3 linked regions of the Mesorhizobium opportunistum WSM2075 genome follow. The protein of the gene in region 2 interacts with the protein of the main gene of each other region in a pairwise test. Links are inferred from orthologs where the notes say so. Each region holds a gene or a part of one and is shown on either strand. Other genes may lie near its edges.

Evidence for each region. The genes of interacting proteins can lie anywhere in the genome.
Region 1: the proteins of dnaE (region 2) and MESOP_RS00290 interact in binary tests that used the Escherichia coli proteins (3 or more experiments, as listed by UniProt). The link is inferred for Mesorhizobium opportunistum WSM2075 from one-to-one orthologs.
Region 3: the proteins of dnaE (region 2) and dnaQ interact in binary tests that used the Escherichia coli proteins (3 or more experiments, as listed by UniProt). The link is inferred for Mesorhizobium opportunistum WSM2075 from one-to-one orthologs.

The regions. Positions count from the first base shown.
Region 1 is NC_015675.1:61,866-64,790, reverse strand. The notes cover bases 64-2,919. They hold MESOP_RS00290 (DNA polymerase III subunit gamma/tau), read left to right. Parts: upstream 64-522; coding sequence 523-2,316; downstream 2,317-2,919. Other genes in these bases: MESOP_RS00280 (hypothetical protein), read left to right, coding at 2,701-2,919; MESOP_RS00285 (YbaB/EbfC family nucleoid-associated protein), read left to right, coding at 2,358-2,681; MESOP_RS00295 (HIT family protein), read right to left, coding at 64-172. Outside these bases: more of MESOP_RS00295, read right to left, coding at 1-63; more of MESOP_RS00280, read left to right, coding at 2,920-2,925. UniProt on the Escherichia coli protein: Part of the beta sliding clamp loading complex, which hydrolyzes ATP to load the beta clamp onto primed DNA to form the DNA replication pre-initiation complex.
Region 2 is NC_015675.1:4,196,350-4,200,470, forward strand. What follows is about bases 1-4,052. They hold dnaE (DNA polymerase III subunit alpha), read left to right. Parts: upstream 1-324; coding sequence 325-3,852; downstream 3,853-4,052. Other genes in these bases: MESOP_RS20220 (acetyl-CoA carboxylase biotin carboxylase subunit), read left to right, coding at 1-218; MESOP_RS20230 (ion channel), read left to right, coding at 3,917-4,052. In the rest of the region: more of MESOP_RS20230, read left to right, coding at 4,053-4,121. UniProt on the Escherichia coli protein: DNA polymerase III is a complex, multichain enzyme responsible for most of the replicative synthesis in bacteria. This DNA polymerase also exhibits 3' to 5' exonuclease activity. The alpha chain is the DNA polymerase catalytic subunit.
Region 3 is NC_015675.1:943,903-946,726, reverse strand. Bases 64-2,818 are described here. They hold dnaQ (DNA polymerase III subunit epsilon), read left to right. Parts: upstream 64-955; coding sequence 956-1,681; downstream 1,682-2,818. Other genes in these bases: MESOP_RS04415 (isochorismatase family protein), read right to left, coding at 2,654-2,818; MESOP_RS04420 (alpha/beta hydrolase), read right to left, coding at 1,685-2,644; coaE (dephospho-CoA kinase), read left to right, coding at 150-737; MESOP_RS04435 (shikimate dehydrogenase), read left to right, coding at 64-153. Also shown: more of MESOP_RS04435, read left to right, coding at 1-63; more of MESOP_RS04415, read right to left, coding at 2,819-2,824. UniProt on the Escherichia coli protein: DNA polymerase III is a complex, multichain enzyme responsible for most of the replicative synthesis in bacteria. The epsilon subunit contain the editing function and is a proofreading 3'-5' exonuclease.

The sequences.
Region 1 (2,925 bases), 4.1 Mb from region 2 along the record:
GGGTCATGTCATGGATTTCCTCCGCGCCAGGCCGCTGCGGCACCAGCAGCAACCATGGCCAGCGGCGATCGTTCATCACCCGCAATTCGCACAGCCCAAGCCACATCAACTGCTCGCTGTCCGCCTCCAGCCGGGCATCCAGCGTGAATCCGGCCTTGAGGCCCGGCAACATCGGCGTTTCCCTTACTTTGCTTTTCTTGGTTTCCTCGAACCATGAACGCTAGAGCGGCTGCATCGGGGCTGCAAGCGAATCTCTTGGGGATGATCTCGATTCGCTTGCGCACTTGCATTTCGTCGCGCAATTGCCGATATGGACAGCGGGAGGTTGGTGGTGGACGATCCACTCGCCAACCGGGTCAGGTCCGGAAGGAAGCAGCCCTAACGAGCCCGGAACGGGTCATTGTTCCAGCCTCCCACCTCATCGGCCCTCCTCGCGACATTGACGACGCATTGCAGCGCGGGCGAGACTATGCGCAGGAATCGGCCGCCTTCGGGCGCAGCCTTTTGGAGCTTTACGGGCGAATGAGCGAAGCGGGAAATGAAAAGGCCGCTGCCTATCGCGTGCTGGCGCGCAAGTACCGTCCCTCGAACTTCTCCGAGCTCGTCGGCCAGGAGCCGATGGTGCGCACCCTCACCAACGCCTTTGCCACCGGCCGCATCGCCCAGGCGTGGATGCTGACAGGCGTGCGCGGTGTCGGCAAGACCACCACTGCGCGCATTCTGGCGCGGGCGCTCAATTACAAGACCGCCACCGTTGATCAGCCCTCGGTCGACCTTGCCGTGCTCGGCGAGCATTGCCAAGCGATCATGGAAGGCCGCCATGTCGACGTCATCGAGATGGACGCCGCCTCGCACACCGGCATCGACGACATAAGGGACATCATCGAACGCGTGCGCTATGCGCCGGTCTCGGCCCGCTACAAGGTCTACATCATCGACGAAGTGCACATGCTGTCGACACAGGCCTTTAACGGCCTTTTGAAGACGCTGGAGGAACCACCTCCGCACGTGAAATTCATCTTCGCCACCACCGAAATCCGCAAAGTTCCGATCACCGTCCTGTCGCGCTGCCAGCGTTTTGACCTGAGGCGCATCGATGCCGGCGCGCTGGTCGCGCATCTCTCCTCGATTGCCGGCAAGGAAGGCATTTCGGTCGACGACGACGCGCTGGCGATGATCGCCCGCGCCGCCGAGGGTTCGGCCCGCGATTCGCTCTCCATCCTCGACCAGGCGATCGCCCATGGCGCCGGCTCCGTCAGCGCCGAAGCGGTACGGGCCATGCTGGGCCTCGCCGATCGCGCCCGCATCGTCGATCTGTTCGAACATGTGATGAAAGGCGATGTGGCGGCGGTCCTGGCCGAATTCCGCGCGCAATACGACACCGGCGCCGATCCGGCCGCCGTGCTGACCGATCTTGCCGAGTTCAACCATCTGGTCACCCGGTTGCGGTTCGTGCCGACCGCCATGGACGACGCCTCGCTGTCGCAGGACGAGCGGCAGCGTGGCGCCGACTTCGCCCGGGCGCTGTCGGTCAGGGTGCTGTCGCGGACATGGCAGATGCTGCTCAAGGGCATTCCCGAGGTGCAGTCCTCCAACCGGCCGGTCAGCGCCGCCGAAATGGTGCTGATCCGGCTGGCCCATGCCGCCGACCTGCCGACACTGGACGAGGCGCTGCGATCGCTCGAGGGCGCTTCTCCGGTTCAAAATGGCGCGCCGCGCCCGAATGGGGTGCCCGCGGGTCCCGGCAATGGCGGCGGCGCCAGCGCGGTCGCGCAGACCCGCATGCCATCCGGGCAGGGCGGCGCACAGACCATGCGGCTGGTCGAGGCCACCCCTGCGCCGGTCGCCTTCGTAGCACCTCCGCCGCCGGCGCCGGAGGCGCAGCCGGTACCGCTGAAATCGCTCGCCGACATCGTTGCGCTTGCCGATGCGCAGCGCGACATCGCCTTCAAGGTGCTGGTCAAGCGCTGCATTCGCCTCGTGCGCATCGAGCCCGGCCGTATCGACGTCAGCCTGACCGACGATGCGCCCAAGATGCTGCTCAACGACCTGACGATGAAATTGCGCGCCTGGACCGGCCGCAACTGGCTCGTCTCGTTGTCGAAGGAAGAGGGCGGACAGACGCTGGCCGAAATGGAATCGACCAGGCGCGAGAACGCTTTCCTCGATGCCAAGAGCGATCCGGCCGTGGCTGCCATATTGGCGCGCTTTCCCGGTGCCAAGATCATCGACGTGCGCATTCCCGACGCGCCGGAAGCGGACGCGGACCAAGCCGAAGTGCCGGTCGAACCGCCGGCGGATGACGACGACGCCTGACAAACCAAGAACCCCGACCAACCAAGAACAAGGATCGGACCATGAAAGATCTTCTCGGCCTGATGGGCAAGGCAAAGGAAATGCAGGCCAAGTTCCAGGCCATGCAGGACGAGATTGCCACGGTCGAAGCCGCCGGCCAGTCCGGCGGCGGCCTGGTAAGCGTCACCCTGACCGGGAAATTCGAGATGAAGTCGCTGAAGATCGATCCGTCGCTGTTCAAGGAGGACGATGTCGAAGTCCTCGAGGACCTGCTGCTCGCCGCGCACAATGACGCCAGGGTCAAGGTCGAGCAGATCATGCAGGAAAAGACCAAGGCGCTGACCGCCGGCCTGCCGATTCCGCCGGGAATGAAACTGCCGTTCTAGGTCCGGCGGCCGCAGCTCCATGACCGATGAGCCGTCCGAAAGACTGATCGAGCAGCGTATCCGCAACAGGATCTACGAGATCCTGGAAATCCTCGCCGATTGCGACGCGGGCGTCGATCTCGTCGGCATCAAGGGCTACTTCTATCTGTTCGAGGACTTCGTCCACCGCCCGTCGATCGAGGCCGGCACGTCGGCGCTTTCCAGGGAGGAGCGCGCGGTCGTGCTGGAGATCGCCGAATTCCTC
Region 2 (4,121 bases):
ACACATCGAAACTGCTGCTCTGCCCAATGCCCGGCCTTGTCGTGTCGATCGCCGTTGCCGAAGGCCAGGAGGTCAAGACCGGCGAGACTTTGGCGGTGGTCGAGGCGATGAAGATGGAAAACGTGCTGCGCGCCGAGCGCGATCTCGTCGTGTCGAAGCTCAACGCCAAGCCGGGCGATAGCCTGGCGGTGGACGCCGTGATCATGGAGTTCGCCTGAGCGAGTTGGAAGCCTGTGGCCGGCGGTCGTTTGTGCTGGACTGGTATCGCGCTGTCCCGGACAATACATCTCCATCGACTCAAAATCTTAGGCAGCACGAGAAACCATGGCGGATGAGAGACTTCCACGCGACCCCCTGAAGCGCGAAGCCGCGATTGCGGCCGCGCGGCCGGAGGTGCCGGCGCGGCCGTTCGTCCATCTGCGCGTGCATTCGGCCTATTCCCTGCTTGAAGGCGCGCTTCAGATCGGCAAGATCGTCGGTCACGCCGTGAAGGACGAAGCGCCGGCTATCGCCGTCACCGACACCAACAATCTGTTCGGCGCGCTCGAATTTGCGCAGAAAGCGGTCAAGGACGGTATCCAGCCGATCATCGGCTGTCAGGTCGCGCTCGCCTTTTCCGGAGAGAACAGCGACGGCCAGCGCGACCGCCGGCGGCAGGGTCCGGAGATGCGGCCGGTCGTGCTGCTCGCGGCGACCGAAGCCGGCTATTCCAATCTGGTCCGGCTTGTCAGCGGCGTCTACCTGGAAACACCGCCCGGCGAGGCGGTACACCTGACCACCGAGACCCTGGCCGGGCAGACCGACGGGCTGATCTGCCTCAGCGGCGGGCCGCGCGGCCCGATCGGCAATGCGTTGAAAGAGGATCGCCGCGACCTGGCCGAGACGCGGCTATTGACCTTGAAAACACTCTTTGGCGACCGTCTTTATGTCGAGCTGGACCGGGTTGCTGGCTATGACAGGGTCATCGAGCACTCGACGATCGAGCTCGCCTACGCGCACGAACTTCCGCTTGTCGCCACCAACGAGGCCTTTTTCTCCTCGCGCGACGATTATGAGGCGCACGATGCGCTGATTGCGATCGCCGAGGGCTCGGTGGTCGCCGTCGACACCCGCCGCCGGCTGTCGCCGGACAATTTCCTGCGCAGCCAGGCCGACATGGCAAAGCTGTTCGCCGACCTGCCGGAAGCTATCGACAACACGATCGAGATCGCGCTGCGCTGTTCCTATTATCCAAAAACCCGCAGTCCGATCCTGCCGCGCTTCACCGGCGGCGATACCACCGACAAGGACGCCGCCGAAAAGGCCGAGGCCGAGGAATTGGCCCGCCAGGCGCGCGAGGGGTTGGACGCGCGGCTCGCCCTGCACGGTCCGACGCCGGGCTACACGGTCGAACAGTACCGCGAGCGGCTCGAATTCGAGCTCGGCATCATCGAGAAGATGAAATTCCCGGGCTATTTCCTGATCGTTGCCGACTTCATCAAATGGGCCAAGGCGCAAGGCATTCCGGTCGGGCCGGGCCGTGGGTCGGGCGCCGGCTCGCTTGTCGCCTATTCGACGACCATCACCGACATCGATCCGTTGCGCTTCTCGCTGCTGTTCGAGCGCTTCCTCAATCCGGACCGTGTGTCGATGCCCGATTTCGACATCGACTTCTGCCAGGATCGCCGCGAGGAGGTGATCCGTTACGTCCAGCAGAAATACGGCCGCGACCAGGTTGGCCAGATCATCACCTTCGGTACGCTGCAGGCCCGCGCGGTATTGCGCGACGTCGGCCGCGTGCTGCAGATGCCTTATGGCCAGGTCGACAAGCTGTCCAAGATGGTGCCGCAGAACCCGGCCAATCCGGTGAAACTCGCCGATGCCATAGCCAACGAACCTCGCTTCGCCGAAGAAGCCGAGAAGGAGCCGATCGTCCAGACGCTGCTCGACATGGCGCAGAAGCTGGAGGGTCTCTATCGCCACGCCTCGACCCACGCCGCCGGCATCGTCATCGGCGACCGGCCTTTGTCGGAGCTGGTGCCGATGTATCGCGATCCGCGCTCGGACATGCCGGTCACCCAGTTCAACATGAAATATGTCGAGCAGGCCGGACTGGTGAAGTTCGACTTCCTCGGCCTGAAAACGCTGACGGTGCTGGAGACGGCGGTGAAACTGATCCGCCGCCGCGGTATCGACATCGACCTGGCGACAATCCCGCTCGACGATCCCGACACCTACTCCATGCTGTCGCGCGGCGAGGTGGTCGGCGTGTTCCAGGTGGAAAGTGCCGGCATGCGCAAGGCGTTGATCGGCATGCGGCCCGATTGCATCGAGGACATCATCGCCCTGGTCGCGCTCTACCGTCCGGGCCCGATGGAGAACATCCCGACCTACAACGCCAGAAAGCATGGCGAGGAGGAGATGGCCTCGATCCATCCCAAGATCGACCATCTGGTGAAGGAGACGCAAGGCGTCATCGTCTACCAGGAACAGGTCATGCAGATCGCGCAGGAGCTGTCCGGCTATTCGCTCGGCGAAGCCGACCTTCTGCGCCGCGCCATGGGCAAGAAGATCCGCGCCGAGATGGACAAGCAGCGCGAGCGCTTCGTCTCCGGCGCGGTCGAGCGCGGCGTGGCAAAACCGCAAGCCGACTTCATTTTCGACCTGCTGGCCAAGTTCGCCGACTATGGTTTCAACAAGTCGCACGCCGCCGCCTACGCCGTCGTGTCGTACCAGACCGCCTATCTGAAGGCGCATTATCCGGTCGAGTTCCTGGCGGCATCGATGACGCTTGACATGGGCAACACCGACAAGCTCGCCGACTTCCGCCAGGATGCGCTGCGCCTGGGCATCGAGGTTCTGGCGCCGTCGGTGATGACCAGCTTCCGCGCTTTCGAGGTCGGCGAGAACCGCATCTATTATTCGATGGCCGCGCTCAAGGGCGTCGGCGACGCGGCGGTCGAACACATCGTTGCCGTGCGCGGCGAAAAACCGTTCAAGAACCTTGCCGACTTCTGCGAACGGGTCGACCCCAAGATCGTCGGCAAGCGGGTCTTCGAAAGCCTGATCATGGCCGGCGCGCTCGATTGTTTCGGCCACGACCGTGCAGCGATGTTGGCCGGCGTCGAACGGATGATGGGGCTGGCCTCGCTTGCCCAGCAGAACGCCGTTTCAGGCCAGGCCGATATTTTCGGCGCCTCGCTCGGCGCGCAATCGCAGGCGCTCAATCTGCCGGCGACGGATCCATGGCTCGCCGCCGACCGGCTGCACCGCGAATTCCAGGTTGTCGGCTTCTATCTCTCAGCCCACCCGCTCGACGAATACAAGGCTGCCCTGCAGAAGATGCGGGTGCAGAACTGGGCCGAGTTTTCGGCCGCCGTCAAGCGTGGCGCCACCGCCGGCCGGCTTGCCGGCACGGTGACCAGCAAGCAGGAGCGCAAGACGCGCACCGGCAACAAGATGGGCGTGGTGGCCTTCTCTGATACGTCAGGCCAATACGAGGCCGTGCTGTTTTCGGAAGGGCTGGCGCAATATCGCGACCTCCTGGAAGCCGGCCGCTCCGTCGTCATCACGGTCGCGGCGGAGGACAGGCCCGAAGGCGTCAATTTGCGCATCAATTCCGTGCAATCCCTGGAGGACGAGGCAAGCCGCATCCAGAAGGCGCTGCGCATTTTCGTCAGGAACGATGGGCCGGCCTCGATGATCCAGTCCCAGCTCACCCAGCGCGGCGAAAGCCAGGTGAGCATCATCGTCATCAAGGACGAGGCGCAGGGCGAGGTCGAGATTGCCTTGCAGGGCGGCTACCGCGTCTCGCCGCAGATCGCTTCGGCGATGCGCGCCGTCCCCGGCGTGGTCGAAGTGGAGCTGGTGTGATCGCCGCCTTTGCAAGGCGGCCGCGCGCCGGGCAGCATTGGCGGCCCACACCACCGCGATCGGCATGAAGACCGCCGACAGGGGCACATCGCGAGACCTTCCCGCGCTCGCGCGGCTGCGCAACACGCTGCGCAAGCTCTATCATGGGCGCACGCCGGCCGCTTTCCGGTTCCAACTGGTGGCTGTCATCATCGACCTGGCCATCATCGCCTTCTTCATCGCCACGCCGGTCATCCAGCAGACGGCCTCGTTTCTGTGGCTGGACTATG
Region 3 (2,824 bases), 3.3 Mb from region 2 along the record:
GCCGCAAGCGCCCGGGGGCTGAAGACGGTGGACGGCCTCGGCATGCTGCTCAACCAGGCCGTGCCCGGTTTCGAACACTGGTTCGGCGTCAGGCCGCAAGTCACGGCCGAGCTGCGCGCGATCATCGTAGCCGACCTGGTGCCGAAACCATGATCGTGCTCGGCCTCACCGGTTCGATCGGCATGGGCAAGTCGACGACGGCCAAGATGTTCGCCGAGGCCGGCGTGCCAGTCCACGATTCCGACGAGACGGTACACCGCCTCTATGCCGGCAAGGCAGCGCCTCTGGTCGAGGCGGCTTTCCCGGGAACAACCGCTGCCGGCGTGGTCGATCGAGCAAGACTTGGCGCCCGTGTACTTGGTGACCCCGCCGCGCTGAAGCAACTCGAAGCCATCATCCATCCGCTCGTGCGCGCCGACGCCGACGCCTTCCTGGCCAGGCATCGTACCGCGGGCGAATCGATCGCCGTGCTCGACATTCCGCTGCTGTTCGAAACCGGCGGCCGCAACCGCGTCGACAAGGTCATCGTCGTCACCGCACCCGCCGAAGTCCAGCGTCAACGCGTGCTGGCACGACCAGGGATGACCGAAGAAAAGCTGGCGGCGATCCTGGCCAAGCAAGTGCCGGATGCCGAAAAGCGCAGGCTGGCGGATTTCGTCATCGACACCGGCGAGGGGATGGATGCCGCACGTGCTGAGGTCGATGCGATCATCGCGGAGTTCACTGGGGATCACTAGGCTCTTCCTTCCCCCCTTGTGGGGGGAAGGTGGATCGGCGCGCAGCGCCGAGACGGATGAGGGGGTGTTCCAGCGGAGTGAGGCGTCCGCTTTCCCTGGAGCACCCCTCATCCGACCGCTTCGCGGCCACCTCCCGCAAGGGGAGAAGGGAAAACAGGCATTTCCCATTGCCATTTTGTTCCGGTCTCGCGATTCTGCTCCCAGGAGCACCTGATTCGATGCGCGAGATCATCTTCGATACAGAAACCACCGGCCTGGATTCGCGCGACGACCGCGTGATCGAGCTGGGCGGCGTCGAGCTGGTCAACCGGTTCCCGACCGGCCGCACCTTCCACCACTACATCAATCCTCAAGGGCGCGCGATCCATGCGGAGGCGCAAGCCGTGCACGGCATCAGCGCTGCCGACCTCGCGGGCAAGCCGACCTTTGCCGAGATCGTCGAGGAATGGCTGGCCTTCACCGACGGCGCCAAGCTGGTCGCGCACAATGCGACCTTCGATATCGGCTTCCTCAACGTCGAATTCGGCCGGCTCGGCCATCCCGTCATCGATCCCGGCCTTGTCGTCGACACGCTGGCGCTGGCGCGCCGCAAGCACCCGATGGGCCCCAACTCGCTTGACGCCCTCTGCCGGCGCTACGGCATCGACAACGCCAAGCGCACCAAGCACGGTGCCTTGCTCGATTCCGAATTGTTGGCCGAGGTCTATATCGAGCTGATCGGCGGCAAGCAGGCCGCCCTCATCCTGGACAGCGCGACCGCGCCGGCGCAGCGCGGCGAAAATGTCCGCCACATCGAAATCATTGCCGCCGTGCGCCCGGGTCCGTTGCTGCCGCGCCTGACCGAGGCGGAGCGCGCCGCCCATGCCGCCATGGTCGCCACGCTCGGCGAAAAGGCGCTCTGGCTGAAGGCCACATCATCCGAGGCAAAGGCCGCGGCGTCGTAAGAGTCAGTACGGCCACTCGCCGCGACCCAGAGCCGCGATCGCCGAAATGATGCGCCCAAAGGCTTGCGCCGCCGCCGGCACCGTGGTGCGGGCGCGCAGGAAACTGTGCACCAGGCGTTTTTCCTCATGCCACCATGCCTTGCCGCCAGTCGCCAGGATGCGGTCGCGATAGGTCTCGCCATCGGATGACAGCGGATCGCATTCGGCCGTGACGATCACCGTCGGTGGCAGGCCGGAGAAGTTCCTGTCGCGCAAAGGCGAAAATGTCGGATCGTCCTGCGATTGCCGCTTGGCCGACCGCACGTCGCGGTAGAAGGCAATGTCGCCGACGGACAGCAGCGGCGCGTTGGCGTGTTCGACATAGGAGCCGGACCTCTCGTCGCCGCCGAGGCCGGGATAAATCAGCACCTGGCCGATCGCAGCGCGGGGATGACCGCGCGTCGCCTGCGCCACCGCCGCCGCCAGATTGCCGCCGGCGCTCTCGCCGCACAGCACGATCGGTTGGCCGGTCGTGGCCGCCGCCCATTCGAAGGCGGCCAGCGCATCGTCGAAGGCGGCGGGGTGGATATGTTCGGGCGCCAGACGGTAGTCGACGGACAGCACGGCATAGCCGGTGCCGGCACAGATTTCCGCGCAGATGTCGTCATGGCTGTCGAGCCCGCCAAGAATGAAGCCGCCGCCATGGAAATAGAGCACTTTTGCCCGCGCGGCGGTGCCGGCGAGCTGGTAGCGCCGGACGGGAATGTCGCGGCCGGCGGCAGCGATCAGCCCGTCCTTGGCGATGACGCCGGGCGGATAGGGCTGGCGCAGCGCCCGGCACATGCGGTCGTAGATCGCGCGCTGTTTGGCGATCGGCAGGTCGACGGTTTCGGGCGGATACCAGGCATTGATGGCGTCGATATAGGCCCACAGCGCCGGATCGAGCCGTGTCTCGTATTCGCCGCGGCTGGTCTTGTCAGTCATGCCGGCAATTCAAAGCTCGGCATAGAGCGCGGCCGCATTGTCGAAGCTGAAGCGCAGCGGCACCGAGCCCTCGACCTGCCAGGCCGTCACGCTTTCGCCCGCCAGCAGCCGGCAGGCGCCGTCGGTGTCGATGACCGCGCCGCCATAGAGCCGGTTGGCGAGGTTGAGGATGCCGGTCTG